2 regions of the Agrobacterium sp. DKPNP3 genome follow, and region 1 is predicted to be linked to the other one. Evidence: riboswitches for the same ligand, from Rfam matches in the RefSeq annotation. Region 1 holds a riboswitch; the other holds the start of a gene.
The links. Region 1 has a riboswitch for S-adenosylmethionine ahead of metA (homoserine O-acetyltransferase MetA). Riboswitches for the same ligand answer to the same signal wherever they lie in the genome.

Region 1 (3,207 bases):
GACAGCACCCCACCATCGAGGATCGTATAGGTGGCCGTAACCGTGCAGTTGCCGGGGTAACCAGCGCGGCCATCGGGGTCGATGATCTGCAGGACCACGTGGCTTTCGCCATGTTCCATCAGCATCCAGTTGCGCTTGCCCATGCCGTCGCTGCCGCCATGCAGGTGGCTTACGCCTTTTTCGTTCAGTTCCAGTTGATAGTCGTGGCCATCGATTGAGAACTTCCCGTTGCCGATGCGATTGGCATTTCGGCCGGGGGTGGCGCCGAAATAGGAGGAATATTTGTAATCCTCGAATTTGTCGAAGCCGAGAACGAGTGGCGGCTGATGACCCTCGAGGCGCAGATCCTGAATGACGGCGCCCCAGGTAATGACCTTCGCCGTAAGGCCACCCTTGGAGATGGTTACCCGTTCGACCTTCTCACCGGTTGCCGTGAAACCGAAATCTTCCCGTGCCGCGCCGTCGCTCATCTCGTCATTCTCCCTGGTGTCGCGAATTGCCGGGCGGACGTTGCGTCATTTTCCGGCAATTCGCAATCCCGCAGTTCAGGCGGCCATCTGTCCGATAGCGTCGAGATCGTAGGGTGTTGTCTGGTAAATTTCGTTGATCCAGTTCCCGAAAAACAGGTGGGCATGGCTGCGCCAACGGTTGAGCGGTGCAAGTTCCGGGTCGTTGTGCGGGAAATAATCGTGCGGCAGCTTGATCGGCACGCCGGCATGCACGTCGCGGAAATACTCGTCCGAAAGCGATGTCGAATCATATTCGACATGATTGAACATGTAGAGACGATTGCCCGCCTTCTCATGCACCAGGCAAACACCCATTTCCTCCGATTCCATCAGAATTTCGAGATCGGGATGCTTTTCGATATCGGCGCGGCGAACCTCGGTCCAGCGCGAGACCGGAACCTGGAAGTCATCTGAAAAGCCGTTGAGATAGATCGAGGAGGGGCAGAGATTGCGGTGGCGATAGACCCCGAAAGCTTTTTCCTTCAGCTCGTATTTCGGAACCCCGTGGAAGTGATAGATGGCGGCCATCGCGCCCCAGCAGACGTTGAGCGTCGAATGGACATTGGTGCGGGTCCACTCGAAGATCTTCTGCATTTCATTCCAGTAGGTAACGTCCTCATAGTCGAGGAGCTCGATGGGAGCGCCGGTGATGATGAAACCGTCGAACTTGCGGTGACGCACCTCTTCCCACGTCTCGTAGAAGGAGAGGAGATGTTCTTCCGGCGTGTTCTTGGCGCGATGACCGCCGATGCGGACGAGCGAGAGTTCCACCTGAAGCGGCGAGGCGCCGACAAGGCGCGCCATCTGGATTTCCGTCTTGATCTTGTTCGGCATGAGGTTGAGAAGCCCGATCTGGAGCGGACGGATATCCTGCCGGATGGCCGCCGTTTCGGTCATGACCCGCACACCCTCATGAACGAGGGTCTCAAAGGCGGGAAGCGTATCGGGAATCTTGATTGGCATGTCGAACTCTCTTTTCCGGATGACGTAAAGAACGTTGCGAAAACAAAAAAACCGGCAGCGGAAATCGCGACCGGTCCCAGGAAATTGCCCTTTTCCTCGACCCTTTAGCGACTTCTTTAAAGTGGCTGCAAGCCGGTCGGCAAATCACCACTGAGGCGTTTCATAATCCCGAAGCTGGCGAAAATCAATATAGGCGGTTTTATAAGGCTTTCGCCTTTCCATTTTCGGCCGAGGTGCGGTAAGGCAGGGCATGGATAATGCGCGTTTTACCATTCTGCTTGGCGGCGATGTGACGGTTACCGATCGCCTGAAAGAGGCCGTCGCGAATAGCCGCGTGATCGCTGCCGACGGCGGTATGCGCCATGCCGCGCCGCTTGGTTTAACACCCGAACTGTGGGTGGGCGATTTCGATTCCGCCAATCAGGCGCTGCTCGACACCTGGCCCGATGTCAAACGGCAGCCGTATCCGGCCGCAAAAGCCGTGACGGATGGGGAGATTGCCGTTTCGGAGGCGCTTTCCCGCGGCGCTCGGTCGCTGGTGCTCGTTGGCGCATTGGGCGGCCCACGCAGCGACCATGCACTTCAGCACCTTCTTTATGCGGTGGCGCTCGCCGAGCGTGGTCTTGAAGTGACACTGACATCCGGCGAAGAAGAGGCACGCCCCTTGCTCCCCGGTTCGATGGATATCGATCTGCCGCCCGCTTCGCTGTTCTCTGTTGCCGGCTTTACGGCCCTTGAGGGGCTCGATATCGGCAATGTGCGCTATCCGCTGGACGATTTTGCGCTTGCTTTCGGCTCTTCCCGCACTATTTCCAATGTCGCGAATGGCGGGCTCGTGCATTTCTCGCTGAAAAGCGGAAAAGCCATCGTGCTTGCCCGCCCCTATGATCTGACCGGAGCCTGATGCCTTGGCACCCCCAATTCTGAAACTCGATGACATCAAGCTGACCTTCGGCGTGACCCCGCTGCTCGACGGCGCCAATCTTCAGGTAGAGCCGGGCGACCGCATCTGCCTTGTCGGACGCAATGGCTCGGGCAAGTCCACGCTGATGAAGATTGCCGCGGGTCTCGTCGAGGCGCAGTCGGGCGAGGTGTTCCGGCATCCGGCCGCGACGATCCGTTATCTCGAACAGGCCCCGGACTTTGCCGGTTACGATACGGTTCAGGCCTATGCCGAAGCGGGGCTCGGGCCCGGCGACGATCCCTATCGCGTCACCTATCTTCTCGAACATCTTGGCCTCACCGGACAGGAAAATCCGGAGAGCCTTTCCGGCGGCGAGGCCCGCCGGGCGGCCCTGGCCCGCGTCATGGCGCCGGAACCCGATATTCTGATGCTGGACGAGCCAACCAACCATCTGGACCTGCCGACCATCGAATGGTTGGAAAGCGAGTTGCAGCAGACACGCAGTGCGCTGGTGCTGATTTCGCACGACCGTCGCTTTCTCGAAAAGGTCTCGACTTCCACCGTCTGGCTCGATCGCGGCCAGTCGCGCCGCCTCAACCGTGGCTTTGCCCATTTCGAGGAATGGCGCGACAAGGTGTTGGAAGAAGAAGAGCTGGAGCAGCACAAGCTCGGCAAGGCCATCGAGCGCGAAGAACACTGGATGCGCTACGGTGTGACCGCAAGGCGAAAGCGCAACATGCGTCGCGTCGGCGAGCTTCAGGCAATGCGCGCGGAATATCGCGGCCATAAGGGGCCGCAGGGCTCCGTCCAGGCAACCGTGACGGAGGGTCG
Region 2 (3,207 bases), on a different contig from region 1:
GCGTATCCAGCGGACAGCCGGAAGAATACTCATAGCTGTCGCCAGGTTTGAGATGTGGTTTCTCGCCCACGACTCCAGGACCATAGACCTCGTCCACCTGGCCGTTCTGATCGGTAATGTGCCAGTAACGATTGACGAGAGTGACCGGAATGTCGGAGTTGTTCGCAATCACGACCTTGTAGCCCCAGACATAACGATCGTCATCCGGGTCGGATTGGTCTTCGAGATAATACGGATCAACCGTCACCTCGATATCCCTTGTCAGAGCACGATACATACGCACCACACCTCGAATTTATGCCTGCCGCCGCATTCTACACTATAGGCTCTGGCTATCGTCAAGGAAATGAATGACTTGACGGGCAGGGGGCGTCTCCTGTTGCGCTGTTTTTTACATTAGGGATAACGGTAAAGGTAAATATTGGTTTCCTGGCGCGGCCTTCTCGGGCGCCAGAAGCCATGGCCGGACATCAGCCGGGCCATGGCTTAAGCTATTTCAGCTTCAGACGGAAACCGCCGCAAGACCCTTTGCCAGATCTTCCACCAGATCGTCCGTGTCCTCGATACCGCAGGAAAGGCGCAATGTGCCGCCGGAGATACCGAGTTCCGCCCGTGCCTCGTCTGTGAGGTTCTTATGCGTCGTCGTGCCGGGGTGGGTAATGAGGCTCTTGGCGTCACCCAGATTGTTGGAAATCTTCACGATCTCAAGCGCGTTCTGCAGCTTGAAGGCCGCCTCCTTGCCGCCTTTCAGCTCGAAAGCCACCAGCGTCGAGCCGCCGGACATCTGGCGCGCAATGATATCCGCCTGTGGGTGGTCGGCGCGGCCGGGATAGATGACCCTGGCGACCTTGCCGCTGTCTGCCAGAAAATCCGCGATCTTCGAGGCATTGGCCGTCTGCTGCTTTACGCGCAGCGGCAGCGTTTCAATACCCTTCAGCAGCGTCCACGCATTGAACGGCGACATGGCGGGACCCGTATGGCGGAAATAATCCTGCAGCTCTTCTTCGATCCATTTCTTGTCGGAAAGGATCACGCCGCCGAGGCAGCGTCCCTGGCCGTCAATATGTTTGGTGGCAGAATAAACGACGATATGAGCGCCGAGTTCGAGCGGTTTCTGGAAAAGCGGTGTGGCGAAGACATTGTCGACCACCACTTTCGCGCCAATCTGGTTGGCGAGCTTCGCCACGCCGGCAATATCCACCACTTCGAGCGTCGGATTGGTTGGGCTTTCGAGGAAAAACAGCTTCGTATTCGGCTGGATTGCCTTTTCCCAGTTGCCGAGATCACGGCCATCAATCAGCGTGCATTCGATGCCATATTTCGGCGCCAGCGTTTCAACCACCCAGCGGCAGGAACCGAAAAGCGCACGGGCAGCAACGATGTGGTCGCCGGCGCGCAGCTGGCACATGATCGCCGCGGTAACGGCGGCCATGCCAGAAGCGAGCGCACGGGCGTCTTCAGCACCTTCCAGCAGGCACATGCGCTTCTCGAACATGTCATTGGTGGGGCTCGCATAACGGGCATAGATAAAGCCGTCCGTCTCACCTTTGAAGCGCGCTTCGGCAGCTTCGGAGTTTTCGTAGACGAAGCCCTGGGTCAGATAGATTGCTTCCGACGTTTCACCATAAGGGGAGCGTAGCGTACCACCGTGAACGAGCTGGGTTGCCGGGCGCCATTTATTGCTCATGTGATCACCTTCAAAACAAAAAAACCGGCCGCAAAAGCAGACCGGTTCCTAGCACCCGGTCTTTTTAGCCACTTGTTTAACGTGGCTGCAAGCCGACCGGCCAAATCACCACGGGATAACTTGCCTTACTGCCGTTACCGGCTTGCGTCAATGCCTTCCTTTTGGTTTTGTCGCCGTAAAAAGGAATGATGACCATGATGAGAACCACGGGCATTTTGGCGGATGGCGCAATACGCGCGCTGTTTGCGGGCGGCAAGCTGAAGAGTGAGGCCGATCTCGACGCGGATCAGGTGCAGCCCGCCAGCCTCGATCTCAGGCTCGGCTCGAAAGCTTACCGCGTGCGCGCCAGCTTCATGCCCGGCCCCGGAACCCAGGTCATCGACAAGCTCAATCGTCTGAGCCTGCACGAGGTCGATTTAAGCCAGGGCGCGGTGCTGGAAACCGGCTGTGTCTATATCGTGCCGCTGATGGAGAGCCTGGCGTTGCCGGCCGACATGTCCGCCTCTGCCAATCCCAAAAGCTCAACCGGCCGTCTCGATATCTTCACGCGCGTAATGACCGACAACGCGCAGGAATTCGACAAGATACCGGCGGGTTATGCCGGCCCGCTCTATCTCGAAATCAGCCCGCGCACGTTTCCGATCGTCGTGCGCCGCGGCTCACGCCTGTCACAGATCCGCTTCCGCATCGGCCATTCGCTGCTCAACGAAGCCGAATTGCTGAAGCTGCACGAAACGGAAATGCTGGTCGCCAGCGACACGCCGAACGTGACCGGCGGCGGCATCGCGCTGTCCATCGACCTCAAGGGCTTCGGCGACAACGGCCTGATCGGTTATCGCGGCAAACATCATACGGCGGTGGTGGATGTCGACAGGAAGGCCCAGCACGATGTACTCGATTTCTGGGAGCCACTTTACGCCCGTGGCCGCGCCGAGCTTATTCTCGATCCGGACGAATTCTATATTCTCGTCTCGCGCGAAGCTGTCCACGTTCCGCCGCTTTACGCCGCCGAAATGACGCCCTTCGACCCGCTGGTGGGCGAATTCCGCGTGCATTACGCCGGCTTCTTCGATCCCGGCTTCGGCCATGCGCAGGCAGGCGGCAGCGGCAGCCGCGCTGTGCTTGAAGTGCGCAGCCATGAAGTGCCCTTCATTCTGGAGCATGGCCAGATCGTCGGACGCCTGGTCTACGAGCACATGTTGGAAAAGCCTGATGGTCTCTACGGCACTGGCCTTGGCTCCAACTATCAGGCACAGGGCCTGAAGCTCTCGAAACATTTTCGCGCTGAGTGACCGAACCGGCGGGTGCTTGACACCTGCCGCGAACTATCCGATGTCTTAGACGGTGCGGGTGTAGCTCAATGGTAGAGCAGCAGCTTCCCAAGCTGAATACGAGGGTTCGATTCCCTTCACCCGCTCCAGCGACCTTTCCAACAAGATCATCGACGTCCAAGAAGCGCTGGTTTTTCAGCGCTTTTGCCTCGTGCGCGCGTAAGGTCGTGCAACGATATGCAGTGACAT

Region 2: linked by a shared signal. The riboswitch ahead of ACUTJJ_RS03135 (O-succinylhomoserine sulfhydrylase) and the one ahead of metA (homoserine O-acetyltransferase MetA) in region 1 are both predicted to bind S-adenosylmethionine.

What each region holds. Positions count from the first base shown of each region.
Region 1 covers NZ_JBQYSN010000023.1:6,922-10,128, reverse strand. The annotation lists gene ACUTJJ_RS09065 (aldose epimerase family protein) at 1-470, opposite strand, end outside; gene metA (homoserine O-acetyltransferase MetA) at 546-1,472, opposite strand; SAM riboswitch at 1,557-1,633, opposite strand; gene ACUTJJ_RS09055 (thiamine diphosphokinase) at 1,723-2,376, shown strand; gene ACUTJJ_RS09050 (ABC-F family ATP-binding cassette domain-containing protein) at 2,381-3,207, shown strand, end outside.
Region 2 covers NZ_JBQYSN010000006.1:43,094-46,300, forward strand. The annotation lists gene apaG (Co2+/Mg2+ efflux protein ApaG) at 1-277, opposite strand, end outside; gene ACUTJJ_RS03135 (O-succinylhomoserine sulfhydrylase) at 503-1,687, opposite strand; SAM riboswitch at 1,731-1,809, opposite strand; gene ACUTJJ_RS03140 (2'-deoxycytidine 5'-triphosphate deaminase) at 1,882-2,979, shown strand; tRNA gene ACUTJJ_RS03145 (tRNA-Gly) at 3,034-3,107, shown strand.